Regions from separate parts of the Arthrobacter sp. AIWTK1 genome, predicted to be linked through region 3. Evidence: riboswitches for the same ligand, from Rfam matches in the RefSeq annotation. Region 3 holds a riboswitch; each other region holds the start of a gene.

Region 1 (5,111 bases), 1.4 Mb from region 3:
CCGGGTGATGCGGCCTTTGTGACCCTCGTCGAGTTCGCTCATCCGGTGCGCATGCGGCATCTGGACGGTGCCGTCGGCTGCCGGGATGGGATCACCGTGCGGGTCGCGGAGGGGATTACCGAGCTTGCCGGCCATCCGTTCGATGAAGGTATCCGACACGGCGTGTTCCAGGAGTTCGGCTTCGTCATGGACTTCGTCCCAGCTGTAGCCGAGTTCCTGGACCAGGTAGGTCTCGATGAGCCGGTGCCGCCGCACCATGGAGAGCGCCAGCCGGATGCCGTCGGCCGTGAGCGTGATGGCGCTGTACGGTTTGTGGTCAACCAGGCCCTGGTCCTTGAGTTTGCGGACCATTTCCGAGACCGACGAGTTGGCGACGCCGAGCCGCTGTGCCAGCTGTGAGGACGTGATGGGTTTATCCTGCCACTCCGTAAAGGAGTAGATGACCTTGACGTAGTCCTCGATGGAGGAGGAGGGCGCGCTGGTCTTCACGAGTCCAAGCCTACCGCTTTGGCCGCGGCACTCATGCCTTGAACGCCTGCCAGGTCTGGGTCAGGTAGGGGAGCCCGATGACGTCCGCGGCGGAGTGCCCCAGGTGCTCGTGGAGGTACCAGTCCAGGTTGGCGCGGACCTTGGCCCGGATGCTTTCACCGGCGGCGAGGTAATAGCTGCGGGACTTTGCCAGTTCGACGATGTCGCCGGTTGTCACAGGATCTTCCCATCGGGTCAGGTGGCTCTCGAGCCCGGCGAACTCGGGTCCGACCGCGGGGCGGAAATCCGGCTTGTGCACATCGCCGGCATGCATGATCCGGGAGAGTCGATGGACCCACGGGACGGACGTATCCAGCTGGTTCCAGATCAGGCCCAGGACGCCGCCGGGCCGGAGAATGCGGGACAGCTCGGTGCTGGCCAGGCGGGGGTCGCACCAGTGCCATGCCTGGGCAACGGTGACGACGTCGAACGCCGCGTCCGCGAGTCCGGTCGCCTCTGCCGTGCCTTCCGTCGCAGGAACCCCGGGGAGGGCGAGCCGTAGTTGGGTTAGCATGTCCGGTGAGGGATCCACGGCCGAGACGGCCAGTCCGCGCTGCACCAGCAAGGCGGTGTACTTCCCCGTCCCGGCCCCGATGTCAGCGGCGTCGGACGCCCCGCCGGTGCCGCCGGCGCTCCGGAGCAGCCAGTCCACTGAATCGGCAGGGTAGCCGGGGCGGACTCGATCATAGTGTTCGCCGCCGTCCTGGAAGCTTTGGCCGAGTTCGTAGCGGCGCTGGTGGTGCAGTTTGGGGCCTCCCCGTGCCACGTGCAGTCTCCTTCGGGCAGGCTGGAATTCTTACCCCTCGAATTTACCCCACGCGCAGCGGCCTCAGTCTTCGGTGCAGGGCGCTGCGCCGGCGGTGCCGGGGGTGTTGGGTGCCCACTCCGGGTAGCTGCGGGTGTCGTTGGCCGGCACCCAGCGGCCCGAGTCCACCACGTAGTCCCAGCCAAGGCCGGTCCGGCGGAGCTCCTCGATGCCTGCGAGCAGGCGCTGGGCGTCCTCCAGCCGGGAGCCGACGCCGAAGCTTGCCCGCAGCGAGCCCGACGGCAGCCCCAGGCGCTTCAGCAGCGGGTGGGCGCAGAAGCGGCCATCCCGCAGGCCCACGCCGTGTTCTGCGGAAAGGTAGGCCGCCACGAGGCCGGCGTCGTAGCCGGCGACGGAGAAGTTGACCACACCGATGGTGTCCGTGGCCTGGTCGGTGTCGCTGAAGATTTGGTGCACAGTGACGCCGTCGATCTTCTGCAGTCCCTCAACGAGGAAAGACCGGATGGCGGTCTCATGGGCGTGCCACAGTTCCTGGTCAAGTGCGCCGATGACCTGGGTGGCCCGGGCCAGGGTGGCGGCGCCAAGGACGTTGGGCGAGCCGCCCTCGTGCCGTGCCGGTCCTGTGGTCCAGCTGACGGAATCCAGCCGCGCCTCACGGACGGCTCCGCCTCCTGCGAGGTGCGGGGTTCCGGCGTCGAGCCAGTCCGGCCGGCCCACCAGGACGCCGCTGCCGAAAGGCGCGTACAGCTTGTGGCCCGAGAAGGCGAGGTAGTCGACGTCGTCCGCGGCGATGTCGATGCGGCGGTGCGGGGCCAGCTGGGCCGCGTCCACAACGATCCTTGCGCCGTGTTCGTGGGCCAGCGCGGCCAGTTCGCGGATGGGGAGGATTTCGCCGGTGACGTTGGAAGCGCCCGTGACGGCCAGCAGGCTAATGTCACCCTGTTGGAGCTCTGAGCGCAGGTTTTCGAGCGTGGCTTTCAGCGTGGGAGCGGCAACAACGCTGCGGTGTGGCACGCCCTGCCACGGGAGCAGGTTGGCGTGGTGTTCAATGTCCAGGTACAAAACCTCGCCGGTGGGGCGGCCGTCGGCCACCGGCAGGCACCCGGCCAGCAAGTTCAGCGAGTCCGTGGTGTTCCGGGTGAAAATGACCGAATCGTCAGCCCTGCCCCCCACGAAATCGCGGACGATGTTCCGGGCGTTTTCATACACTGACGTGCTGATCTGAGAGGCGTAGCCCGCGCCGCGGTGCACGCTGGCGTAGTACGGCAGGATCTCGTTGAGGTAGGCCGAGACGACGGACAGCGCCGGAGCGGAAGCGCCGTAATCGAGGTTCGCGTAACGGACATGCCCGCCCTGAATCAGGGGAGCCTGGATCTCCGCGCCGGTGACGGCTGAGAGGGGGCGCTGGGCAACAGTGAAGCGCTGGTCCAGAAAGCCTGCGGCGGACGTGGTTGCGGCGTTTGCGGGGAAAGTGGCAGTAGTCATGGGGACCTCACTGTAAAGGGACCCCGCACTGGGGGATCCGCGCTTGCCGGGTCCGTTCCGGACCGGCCTGGTCGTCACCCGGGGCACCCCACCGCGAATGGAGGGTTGCCGGCCAGCAAACCGGGGTTTAGCGCTGGCACTCGTGACCTGTTTCGAGATTAGGACATTCACTGCGCCGCGGGAAAGCCACGGCAATTATTAAGCTCTTTGTTACGCACGCGGAAGAATGGCATTCCCGCCGAATAAAACGACGGCGGACGCCCCCGGGAGGGCCATCCGCCGTCGTTTTATTCGGCTTATGGCTGTTGCCTGCCGCCGACGTGGCGCGGGCGATGTAGCCGCGCCGCGGCTCAGCGGCCACCAGCCGCGGTGCGCCTCAGAGGAGGTCGTCGAGGTCCGGGTTCAGCCGTTTGAGGACCTCGGAATGGAGGATTGAATTGGTGGCCAGGGCATTTCCGCCAAACGGGCCGTCCACTCCCTCCAGCGATGTGAAGCGGCCGCCGGCTTCGGTGACGATCGGCACCAGGGCGGCCATGTCGTAAAGGTTGAGCTCCGGCTCGCAGGCGATGTCCACCGCTCCCTCGGCCACCAGGCAATAGGACCAGAAGTCACCGTAGGCACGGGTCCGCCAGACTTCCTCGGTGAGGCCCAGGAATTCGTCCAGGTTGCCGCGGTCCTTCCAGCCGCCAAGGCTCGAATAGGAGAGGGAGGCGTCCGACAGCCTGGACACGTTCGAAACCTTCAACCTCGTGGCAGCAGCAAGCGACCGCCCCATATAGGCGCCGGCTCCCTTCGCGGCCCACCAGCGCTTGCCCAGCGCCGGCGCGCTGACCAGGCCGACCACCGGCTCGCCCTCATCCACGAGGGCGATCAGGGTGGCCCACACCGGGACGCCGCGGACGAAATTCTTGGTGCCGTCAATGGGGTCGATGATCCAGCGGCGGGAACCGTGCCCGGAACTGCCGAACTCTTCACCGAGGACGGCATCCCGCGGACGGGAACGGGAGAGCTGGCCGCGGATGGACTCTTCAGCTGCCTTGTCAGCATCCGTTACCGGCGTCAGATCCGGTTTGGTTTCAATCTGAAGGTCCAGCGCCTTGAAGCGGCTCATGGTCTGGGAGTCAACAGAGTCGGCCAGGACATGGGCGAGGCGCAGGTCATCGTTGTAGCTCGAAGCGGGTTGGGTCATGGTTCCAAACTACCGTCTCTGCGGCCGCCCGGCCGGGATGTCACGAAACGATGCCGAGTTCTTTGGCATCCTGAGCTTCCATCCGGGGGTCGGTGCCGAGCAACCGCCGCAGGGACGCCAGGCGCGCGGCACCCGACGGGCCCGCGTGTCCCTCGGCCACCCAGGCATCCACACCGCAGTTGACGGCGGACGCATCGTGCTTGCAGCCGCGTTCGCAAGCGTCCGTGCCGGGTTCGAGGTCGGGGAACGAACGCAGGATCCGGTCCGGATCCACATGGGCCAGGCCGAAGGACCTGATGCCGGGTGTGTCGATGATCCAGCTTCCGGCGGGCGCGTCACTGATGCGCAACGCAAGCGCCGACGACGACGTGTGCCGTCCGCGGCCTGTGACCGCGTTGACCCCTCCCGTGGCCCGCTCGGCTCCGGTGAGGGCGTTGACCATGGTGGACTTCCCCACTCCGGAATGGCCGAGCATCACGGTGACTTTGCCGTCGAGGTGGGCCCGCAGCTGCGAGACGGCGTCGCTGTCCAGCCGCGCTGACAGCCCGTCATCGGAGCGTGCATCGATCCCGGAGGCCGCGGCGTCGGCCGTTCGGCTGATGATCACCGGAAAATCAAGGTGCCGGTAGTTGGACAGGAGCTCCGTGGGATCCTTGACGTCCGCTTTGGTGACCAGCAGCAACGGCTCAATACCGGCGTCGTATGCGGCCACCAGGGCGCGGTCGATAAAGCCGGTGCGCGGTTCCGGATTTGCGGCGGCGACCACCACTACAAGCTGGTCCGCGTTGGCCACCACCGCCCGCTCGATAGGGTCCGTGTCATCGGCGCTGCGACGCAGCAGGGTGCGGCGGTCCTGGATCTTCACGAGCCGCGCCAGGGTATCCGGCGCTCCCGAAACATCGCCCACCAGGGACACGAAGTCCCCGGCTACCACGGGTGAACGGCGCAGTTCACGTGCACGCGCGGCGATCACGGTGCGTTCGTTCCCGCTATCCTCGCCCACAACAGCCGTGTAGCGCCCGCGGTCCACCGTGATGATACGGCCGGTCACGGCGTCGTCATGGCTGGGCCGGTCCTTGGTCCGGGGGCGCGAACCTTTCTTGTTGGGACGGATCCGGATATCGGACTCGTCCCAGGAACCGG
Region 2 (5,111 bases), 1.8 Mb from region 3:
GGCAGGTGCCGGGCCAGCAGGAGGGAAAGACGCTCGACGACGGCGCCCGTCCCCTTTCCCAGCGGCCGCACCGCACGCGACTCAGCTCCGCCCAGCAGGTACGCGGCGGTCAGCGCCTCGATGGCGAGCAGCCTCCCGGCGGCATCCACGGAACGCTCCAGCAGCTGGAGGGCCAGCGGGGCCAGCGTTGAGTGGTCTTCGACATCCGCGGACAGCGTGGGCGCACCAAGGGTGGCCGGCGCCGCGAGGACTTTGAGCTCGGACAACAGGCCTGCCGCCGAGTACCACAGCAGTCCGGGCAGCTCTTCCGGCTCCAGCGGTGCTCCGTTCCTGGCAGCCTCGAGGTGCCTTTGACGGATCCGCCGCTGCGGAGGATAGAGCTTGGCAATCCGGCGTTCGCTGCTGATCCCGAGATGGGCCAGCCCCAGGCGCAGCGCCTCGAATGCGAGCGCCAGCTGCATGGGCTGGAAGTTCCCGCCGGAGACCATCCGCCCGGACCCGATGTCGGTGAGCGGGTTGTCGCCGCGGCCGTTCAGCTCCACCTCCAGGGCATCCTCCAGCGCCGTGATCTGCCACCGGACGGCGCCGTGGGTCTGGGGTGCCGCGCGGAAGGAGAGCGCGTCCTGCACGGATGCCTCCCGGGCCGGATCCTCCAGCCACCCGTCCTCCAGGAGCCGGAGCACATGGGCCGCAGTGACCGACTGCCCGTGGACGGCCTTGGCCGCCTGCACAGCCGGCGAAAACGGGCTGAGGTTGCCGCCGCCGTCGTGCCTTGCCGTCGCCTCAAGCGACAGCGCGAGCGCGGTGTCCGCAAGGTCGGCGAGCCGCAGGAGGCGGTGCAGCACCAGGGCGCCGACGCCGATTGAATAGGAGTTGGAGCTGACCAGGGCCAGGGCTTCGCCGGGCGCAAGATCCAGCGGAGCCAGCCCGGCGTCGGCCAGTGCCTGCCCGCCGGGCAGCAGCCGACCGTCCGCCGCAACGGCCTGGCCTTCCCCGATGGCGACGGCGGCCACGGCGGCAAGGTGGGTCAGGTCGGCGGAACCTACGGACCCGTCGCGCGGGATGGCGGGGACCACGCCGCGGTTGAGCATTTCGGCATAGAAGCGGGCTGTTTCCGGCCGGACTCCGGAGCCGCCCCGGCTGAAGCCCACCAGCCGCGCCAGGATCACGGCCCGGACTTCATCAGCGCCGAGCAGCTCCCCCACCCCGCTGTTGTGATAGCGGACCACCTGCACCTGGTAGGCGAGGATCGACTTCTCGTCCACGGCGGTGTCCCGGCCTGAGCCCAGCAGCGTGTTGAGGCCGTAGACGCGGTGGCCGGAGTCGATGGCCCGCTGCACCACCTCCCGGGAGAGCCCGATCAGTTCCAGGGCGTCCACGCTCAGGACGAACTTCACGGCCGGATCAGCCGCGGCCCCGGCGAGGTCCCTTGCCCGCAGGTGCGCCGTGCCGATGAGGAAGTTCCCGCTGCCGCTGCCCATGGCGACTAGAAGTCCAGCAGGTTCCGGCGGAAGCCGCCGTCGCCATAGCTTGTCCGGAGCAGCCCGCGGCGCCGCAGCACCGGGGCAAGGCGGTCCAGCACGCCGTGAACGGTGGCCGGATCAACGAAACCGGAGAACAGGAACCCGTCCCCGCCCACCTGGGCGCCGGTTTCCTCGAGGTAGTCGGCAATCTCGTCGGCCGTGCCGATGATGCTGTCCCCCGCGCCGCCGCTGCGGGCCTGCAGGAGCTGGCGCAGCGTGGACCCGGGCGGGCCCGCCTTGGCGAAATGGTCCAGGGTGCCCTGGTTGCTGTTCGTGGTGAGTTCGGGGAGCGGGGCGTCGAGGTCGAACTGTTTGAAGTCGATCACGGAGAGGTAGGAGATGGAGTTCAACTGGCTGTCGATGTCGCGCTGGGTGAGCTGGCGGCGCTGCTCCCGCAGCTCATCCCCTTCGGCACGGGAGCCCACCACGGTGGGCTTAAGGACATACAGCACCTTGACGTCGTCGGGGTTCCGCCCGGCCGCGGCCGCCTCGGCCCGGATTGAGTCGCGGTAGGCCTTCATGCCGTCAGCACCCCTCGCCAGGGCAATTGCGACGTCCGCGTTGCCGCCGGCGAACGCCTTGCCCCGCGGCGACGCTCCGGCCTGCACCAGCACCGGTTCCTCGGGCAGCGGCGCGGTGTTCAGCGGCCCCCGGACTTTGAAGAATTCGCCGTCGTGGTTGATCGGGTGGACCTTCGTATGGTCCGCGAAGACGCCTGCCACCGCGTCCTCCACGATGGCATCCGGCTCCCAGCTGCGCCAAAGTTTGCGCACCACGTCAACGAATTCCTCCGCCTTCTCGTAGCGGAGGTCATGCTCGATCTGCTGGTCCAGCCCGTAGTTCTGCGCGGCAAGGTCACTGCCGGAGGTCACCACGTTCCAGCCGAGCTGGCCGCTGGAGAAGTGCTGCAGCGTGGCCAGCAGGCGGGCAGCCGTGAACGGCGGGTAGAAGGACGCACTGATGGTGGGAACAATGCCGAGGTGGTCCGTGGCGGAGAGCAGGTAGGGCACCAGGGCCAACGGATCGTGCTTGGGCGCGAAGGACGCCTGCGCCAGCGACACTTCGGCAGTCCCCCCGTACGTGTCCGGCACCGTGAGGGAATCCTCGATGATGAACAGGTCCAGCCCGGCGCGTTCGAATTCCTGCACCGCGTGCTGGTACAGGGCGGGTTTTTTCCAGTCGTATCCGATGCCGTACCCGGGCGTGCCCCAGCCCTGGACGCCGAACCCGTGTCCCACGAACCAACCGAAGTGCAGCATGGGACTGACTGTATTCCGGTTCGATTCATTCACGGCTGCCTGATTTCATCCGGCGTGACGGCGGTTCATCTCCCGTCATTATCCTCCCGGCGGTGGCATTTGTAACTGCAATACGGGGTCACGTACCGGGCATGGACGGCGCCCCTGTGGCGCCGCGGTGCGGCCGGTCCCGTTACGGAAGATGACGACGACGGCGGTGCGGGCCGCCGTCGTAAGTGTTACGTTTTTGGGGAGTAATGAGAACCGGCGCCAAGCCCTGACTGGCCGGTCGGCAACCCTCCTTCCGCGGCGGGGTGCCTCAGGTGAATACTCGGCATATCGATACTCGAGTTGCAAGCGTGAGAGAAGGAGATCCGTCGTGTCCGACGCACCCGCACCGCTGGCCCCGGCCGCCGAACTGGCCGCCGCCGACCAAAACCCGCCCGTAGCGCTGCCGCAGGAAAAGCTGTCCTACCGGCTCATCACCGGCCCCGACGACCGTTCGTTCTGCGAGCGCATCTCAGCCGCGCTGGCGGATGGTTACGTCCTCCACGGGAGCCCGGCGGCCACGTTCAACGGCACCAGCGTGATCGTGGCGCAGGCAGTAGTGCTTCCCGCGGCTGTCGCCAGCTCGGACGCTGCGGTGGCAACCGCGGTTGATGAACTTGAGTTCGACGCCGACCTGTCCGGCGAAGCTTTCGAGGGCCACGCGTGAGCTACGCAGGGGACCTGAGCCCGCAGGACGCCTGGGCCAAACTCGAACAGGGCGCGGTCCTGGTGGATGTGCGCACTGAGGGCGAGTGGGCGCACATCGGAATACCGGACACCAAAGCCACGGACAACGATCCCCTCTTCATCCAGTGGACCTTCCCCGGCGGCATCCCCAACCCGGATTTTGTCGACCAACTGAAGCAACAGGCACCCGAGGACTCCGGCGTCGAGCTGGTGTTCCTCTGCCGTTCCGGTGTCCGGTCCGTCGCTGCGGCGATTGCCGCCACGCGGGCCGGGTTCACCGCCTACAACGTCCTCGAAGGCTTTGAAGGCGAACCGGACCGATTCGGCGAACGCACCGTCAACGGCTGGAAGAACCGCGGCCTGCCCACCAACCTCGGAAAGAACTAAGTGACCTTCAATCCCGACGCCGCCGGCTGGAGCCCCGACACCCAGGCTGTCCGCGGCGGCCTTGACCGCACCAATTTCCAGGAGACCGCCGAGCCGATCTTCCTCAACTCCGGGTTCGTGTACGAATCCGCGGCAGCCGCCGAACGCGCCTTTACCGGGGAGGACGAACGGTTTGTGTACTCCCGCTACGGCAACCCCTCCGTGGCCACGTTCCAGGAGCGGCTGCGGCTGCTCGAGGGCACCGAAGCCTGCTTCGCGACGGCGTCCGGCATGTCCGCCGTCTTCACGGCACTCGGCGCCCTGCTGGCTGCCGGCGACCGCGTGGTGGCCGCCCGCTCGCTGTTCGGCTCCTGCTTTGTGATCCTGAACGAGATCCTGCCCCGGTGGGGCGTGGAAACGGTGTTTGTGGACGGCCCGGACCTGGACCAGTGGCGCGCCGCCCTTTCCGAGCCCACGACGGCGGTCTTCTTCGAGTCGCCGTCCAACCCGATGCAGGAAATCGTGGACATCGCCGCCGTCAGCGAACTGGCACACGCTGCCGGGGCGACCGTCGTCGTCGACAACGTCTTTGCCACTCCCCTGCTGCAGCGCTGCAGGGAACTCGGCGCGGACGTGATCGTGTACTCCGGCACCAAGCACATCGACGGCCAGGGCCGGGTCCTTGGCGGGGCCATCCTGGGCACCAAGGAGTTCATCGACGGGCCGGTCAAGCAGCTGATGCGCCACACCGGGCCCGCACTGTCCGCCTTCAACGCCTGGGTGCTGACGAAGGGCCTGGAAACCATGGCGCTGCGCGTCAACCATTCCTCGGCCTCCGCGCTGCGCCTCGCCGAATGGCTTGAGGCGCAGCCGGCGGTCAGCTGGGTCAAGTACCCGCTGCTGAAATCCCACCCGCAGTATGAGCTGGCGGCCCAGCAGATGAAGGCCGGCGGCACCGTGCTCACGCTGGAGCTTTCACCGTCGGCGGGCCGTACGGCGAAGGAAGCAGCCTTTGCGCTGCTGGACGCGCTGCGGATCATCGACATTTCCAACAACCTTGGCGATGCCAAGACACTCATTACCCACCCGGCCACCACCACCCACCGTGCCATGGGCCCGGAGGGCCGCTCGGCCATCGGGCTGAGCGACGGCGTGGTCCGTCTGTCCGTGGGACTCGAGGATGTTGACGACCTCATGCGCGACCTGGAGCAGGCGCTGAAACAGATCTGACCAGCCTGAACCTAAGCAG
Region 3 (5,111 bases):
ATGGTCATTCGAAACCCGCCAGATCCACGCCGGCCAGGAGCCGGACAGCGCCACCGGCGCCAGGGCCCTGCCCATCTACCAGACGACGTCGTTCGTCTTCCCCAGCGCCGAAAGCGCCGCGAACCGTTTCGCGCTGGCCGAACTGGCGCCCATCTACACGCGTATCGGCAACCCCACCCAGGATGCGGTGGAGCAGCGCGTGGCCAGCCTTGAGGGTGGACTGGCAGCGCTGCTGCTCAGCTCGGGACAGGCTGCGGAGACATTCGCCATCCTCAACGTCGCCGAGGCCGGCGACCATGTGGTGGCCAGCCCCAGCCTCTACGGCGGCACCTACAACCTGCTGGCCCACACCCTGAAGAAGTTCGGCATCTCCGTGACGTTCGTGGAGGACCCGGACAACCTCCAGCAGTGGAAGGACGCCGTCCGGCCGAACACCAAGCTCTTCTTCGCCGAAGTGGTGTCCAACCCCCGCCAGGACGTCCTGGACATCGAGGGCGTCTCCCGCGCCGCCCACGAGGCAGGCGTCCCGCTGATCGTGGACAACACGCTGTCCACCCCCTATCTCATCCGGCCCCTGGAATGGGGCGCCGACATCGTGGTCCACTCGGCAACGAAGTACCTTGGCGGGCACGGCAGCGCCATCGCCGGTGTGATCGTGGACTCGGGCAACTTTGATTTCGGCAAGGATCCGGACAAGTTCCCGGGGTTCAACACCCCGGACCCCACCTACAACGGGCTTGTCTACGCGCGGGACCTCGGCGCCGGGGGCGCCCTGGGCGCGAATCTTTCCTACATCCTCAAGGCCCGCGTCCAGCTCCTGCGTGACCTGGGCTCAGCGGTTTCCCCGTTCAACGCCTTCCTTATCGCCCAGGGCCTGGAAACGCTGAGCCTGCGCGTTGAGCGCCACGTGGCCAATGCGGTGAGTGTTGCAGAGTGGCTGGAGGCGAGGGCCGACGTCGAATCCGTGGCCTATGCGGGCCTGCCGTCCAGCCCCTGGTACGAGCGCGGCCGCAAGTACGGGCCCAAGGGCACCGGCGCGATCGTGTCCTTCAACATCGCCGGCGGGGCGGAGGCCGGCAAGCGGTTCGTGGACGCGCTGGAACTGCACTCCCACGTGGCAAACATCGGTGACGTGCGCTCGCTGGTCATCCATCCGGCGTCGACCACGCACAGCCAGTTGACTGCGGAACAGCAGGCGGTGGCGGGGGTGACACCGGGCCTGGTCCGCCTCTCGGTGGGGCTCGAGCACATCGATGACATTATCGCCGACCTCGACGCCGGTTTCCGCGCAGCCAAGGGCGACTGAACACTGTGACCCCCGGCGCCCGACGCCGGGGGTCACATTGCTGTCACATTCTTCGCCATTGCGGGGACGCATTTCGTACACTCTTTACAGGTCATGAGTGCCAGCGACAGCCCCGGCTTGCTGGCCGGCAACCCTCCTTACGCGGCGGGGTGCCCCGGGTGAAGACCTGGCCTGCCGGCCAGTTGGCGGCGGGCAAGCGCGAAGAAGAGGTCCTCAGATGACGATTGCCGTCACCCGCAGTGGTGTACCCGAAACAACCAGTGTCCCCGATGGAACCGTCAGGTTCCTGGACATAGGCGGACTCGACCTGGAGGCCGGCGGCCGCCTGCCGGACGTCACGCTCGCCTACGAAACGTGGGGAACACTCAACGCCGACCGCTCCAACGCCGTGTTGGTGCAGCATGCCCTGACCGGCAGCACGCACGTCACCAGGGGAGCAAGCGATGAGGAGGGCTGGTGGGAGCAGCTTGCCGGCCCCGGAGCCCCGGTTGATACGGACAAGTACTTCGTGGTGTCCATCAATATCCTGGGCGGTTGCTACGGCTCCACCGGGCCCTCCACTCCCGCTCCGGACGGCAAGCCGTGGGGCTCGCGCTTCCCCCTGGTGACCCTGCGCGACACAACGGCGGCCGAGGCCCGGCTGGCAGATGCCCTGGGCATCGACAGCTGGTACGCCGTCCTGGGAGGATCACTGGGCGGAGCCCGCGCGCTCGAATGGGCCGTGGGCTACCCGGACCGCGTCCGGCGCTGTGCCGTGATCTCCATCGGCGCCAGCAGTACTGCCGAGCAGATCGCCTTTGCCCAGGCGCAGACCCTCGCCATCCGCCAGGACATCAACTTCAACGACGGCGACTACTACGGCGGCCCGGAACCTGAAGCAGGCCTGGCCCTGGCACGCAGGATTGCGCACATCACGTACCGCTCCGCCGACGAGCTCGAAGCCCGGTTCGGCCGGAGCGCCCAGGGTGGCGAAGCGCCGCTCCAGGCAGTGTCGCTGGGGGAGCGCGGCCGCTACCAGGTCGAGAGCTACCTCGATCACCAGGGCACCAAGCTGGTCCGCCGCTTCGACGCCAACAGCTACATCGCCATCACCGAAGCGCTCATGAGCCACGACGTGGGCCGGGGGCGCGGCCCGCTCAAGGAGGCGCTGGCGCGTGCCAAGGCTGAGTTCTTCATCGCCGCCGTCAATACCGACCGGCTGTATTTTCCGGCGCAGTCCCGCGAACTCGCGGCTGCACTCCCGGGCGACGTGCCGGTGCACGTCATTGAAGCGCCCATCGGCCACGACGGATTCCTGACCGAAATCGGCCAGCTTAACGCTCAGCTGAGGCAGAACTTCTTCGCCTAGCCCGCGGGCTCAATGTGCATTTATGCAGAGCGGTTCTGCAGAAAATGGCGTTGAGCCTGCGGCAATGTGAGTCCATACTCTAGGGGACCGGCGCGTTGGTGGTGCACATCACACGCGGCCGCTACGGAATGGTCCACATGGTGTCGACGGAGACGCCGAAGGAGTTCACAATGAGCACACAAAACTCCGCCGCAAGGCGCGCAGATGAGACTGACGTCAAGGCCTCAGGGCTAAAGAAGGTGGTAACGGCCTCAATGGCCGGCACCGTCGTTGAGTGGTATGAGTTCTTCCTCTACGCTTCAGCGGCCACCCTGGTTTTTGGCAAGACATTCTTCCCCAATTCCGGCACGGAGCTGGATGGCATCATAGCCGCCTTCCTCACCTACGCGGTGGGCTTCGTCGCCCGACCCATCGGCGGCATCGTCTTCGGCCACTTCGGCGACAAATTCGGCAGGAAGCAGCTGCTCCAGCTCAGCATCATCCTGGTGGGCGTCTCCACGTTCCTGATGGGCTGCCTGCCGACCTTCCAGCAGATCGGCTACTGGGCTCCGGCCCTGCTGGTCTTCCTGCGCTTCGCCCAGGGCTTCGCCGTCGGCGGTGAATGGGGCGGTGCCGTCCTGCTCGTTGCCGAGCACAGCCCGAGCAAGTCCCGCGGCTTCTGGGCCAGCTGGCCGCAGTCCGCTGTGCCCCTGGGCAACCTGCTCGCCACCGCAGTGCTCTTCACGTTGTCCTCCACACTGTCCTCCGCCGACTTCCTCGGCTGGGGCTGGCGCGTGGCCTTCTGGCTCTCCGCTGTGATCGTGCTGGTTGGCTACTACATCCGGACCAAGGTCACCGACGCCCCCATCTTCCTGGAAGCGCAGAAGGAAGTCACCGTCGAAAAGAAGGGCTACGGCGTCGCCGAAGTGTTCCGCCGCTACCCGCGCGGCGTCTTCACCGCCATGGGCCTGCGCTTCGCGGAGAACATCCTTTACTACCTCGTGGTCACCTTCTCCATCACGTACCTGAAGGTGGTGGTCCAGACGGACACCTCCCGGATCCTCCTGCTGCTGCTCGTGGCTCACCTCGTCCACTTCGCCGTGGTGCCGATGGTCGGCAAGCTCTCCGACGCCTTCGGCCGCAAGCCCGTCTACATGGCCGGTGCAATCCTGGGCGGTACCTGGGGCTTCTTCGCCTTCCCGATGATGGACACCAAGAACGATCTGGTCATTCTCGCCGCCATCACCATCGGCCTGCTCTTCCACGCGCTGATGTACGCCGGCCAGCCGGCCATCATGGCCGAGATGTTCCCCACCCGGATGCGCTACTCCGGCGTTTCCCTGGGCTACCAGGTCACCTCGATCGTGGCCGGTTCGATGGCCCCGATCATTGCCACCGCGCTGCTGAGCCAGTTCAAGTCCTCCACTCCGGTGGCCGTGTACCTGCTCGGTGCGTGCCTGGTCACCATGGTGGCGGTGTACTTCCTCAAGGAAACCCGCGGGATCTCACTGCACGACGTCGACGCCGCCGATGCCCAAGGCACCGCAGACCTCCTTGCCGCCAGCAAGAAGTAACGGCAGGAACCAGTGCCCATGCGAGCTGCAGTCCTCTACGCCACCGTCCCCGCCGGAACCAGCTATACCGAAGCACGCCCGCTCGTGGTGCAGGAACTTGACCGGCCTGAACCCCGCGCCGGCGAGCTGGGGGTGGCCATCACGTACTCCAGCCTGTGCCACTCGGATTTGTCGGTGGTGGACGGCTCCCGGGTCCGGCCGCTCCCCATGGCACTCGGGCATGAGGCCGTCGGCCGGGTGGTGGCAGTGGGAGAGGGCATCAGCGACGTCTCGGCGGGCGACCATGTTGTGCTCGTCTTCGTCCCCAGCTGCGGCGACTGCCGCGCGTGCCGCTCCGGGCGCCCGGCCCTGTGCCACCGCGCCGCCGAGGTCAACGGCTCCGGCGACCTGCTGCACGGAGAGGCGCTGCTGCGGACGCCGTCGGGGGAACGGATCAACCACCACCTCGGGGTGTCGGCCTTTGCGGACTACGCCGTGGTGGCGCGCGAATCAGTAGTGGTGATCGACGACGACGTCCCGGACACCGTCGCTGCCATGTTCGGCTGCGCTGTGCTCACCGGAATGGGCGCCGTGCTGAACACGGCGGCGGTCACCGCCGGGCAGTCGGTGGCAGTCTTCGGCCTCGGCGCAGTCGGGCTCTCCTCCGTGATGGCGGCATCCCTGGCCGGCGCCGCCGCCGTCATTGCCATCGACCCCAATGAGGGCAAGCACCAGCTCGCCCGGGATTGCGGGGCCACGGCAGTGGGAACTCCCAACGACGCAGTCCGGCTGGTTGCCGAGGCGACCGGTGACGGCGTGGACGTCGCCGTCGAGGCCGTGGGTTCCGCCGGGGTGATCGCCTCGTGCCTTGACCTCGTCACGCGCGGCGGCGCCGTCGTCTCCGTCGGGCTGCCGAAACCCTCAG

What was found. Region 3 has a riboswitch for S-adenosylmethionine ahead of metX (homoserine O-acetyltransferase MetX). Riboswitches for the same ligand answer to the same signal wherever they lie in the genome.
Region 1: linked by a shared signal. The riboswitch ahead of AC1MDG_RS13420 (aminotransferase class V-fold PLP-dependent enzyme) and the one ahead of metX (homoserine O-acetyltransferase MetX) in region 3 are both predicted to bind S-adenosylmethionine.
Region 2: linked by a shared signal. The riboswitch ahead of AC1MDG_RS19945 (DUF1737 domain-containing protein) and the one ahead of metX (homoserine O-acetyltransferase MetX) in region 3 are both predicted to bind S-adenosylmethionine.

What each region holds. Positions count from the first base shown of each region.
Region 1 covers NZ_CM155287.1:2,909,036-2,914,146, reverse strand. Annotated here, with positions in the region: gene AC1MDG_RS13430 (metal-dependent transcriptional regulator) at 1-489, opposite strand, end outside; gene AC1MDG_RS13425 (class I SAM-dependent methyltransferase) at 521-1,294, opposite strand; gene AC1MDG_RS13420 (aminotransferase class V-fold PLP-dependent enzyme) at 1,358-2,779, opposite strand; SAM riboswitch class IV at 2,814-2,927, opposite strand; gene hisN (histidinol-phosphatase) at 3,156-3,968, opposite strand; gene rsgA (ribosome small subunit-dependent GTPase A) at 4,009-5,111, opposite strand, start outside.
Region 2 covers NZ_CM155287.1:4,343,218-4,348,328, forward strand. Annotated here, with positions in the region: gene AC1MDG_RS19935 (aromatic amino acid ammonia-lyase) at 1-1,481, opposite strand, end outside; gene AC1MDG_RS19940 (NtaA/DmoA family FMN-dependent monooxygenase) at 1,487-2,782, opposite strand; SAM riboswitch class IV at 3,015-3,127, shown strand; gene AC1MDG_RS19945 (DUF1737 domain-containing protein) at 3,180-3,476, shown strand; gene AC1MDG_RS19950 (rhodanese-like domain-containing protein) at 3,473-3,883, shown strand; gene AC1MDG_RS19955 (O-succinylhomoserine sulfhydrylase) at 3,884-5,092, shown strand.
Region 3 covers NZ_CM155287.1:1,482,512-1,487,622, forward strand. Annotated here, with positions in the region: gene AC1MDG_RS06735 (bifunctional o-acetylhomoserine/o-acetylserine sulfhydrylase) at 1-1,306, shown strand, start outside; SAM riboswitch class IV at 1,396-1,511, shown strand; gene metX (homoserine O-acetyltransferase MetX) at 1,524-2,654, shown strand; gene AC1MDG_RS06745 (MFS transporter) at 2,825-4,207, shown strand; gene AC1MDG_RS06750 (zinc-dependent alcohol dehydrogenase family protein) at 4,226-5,111, shown strand, end outside.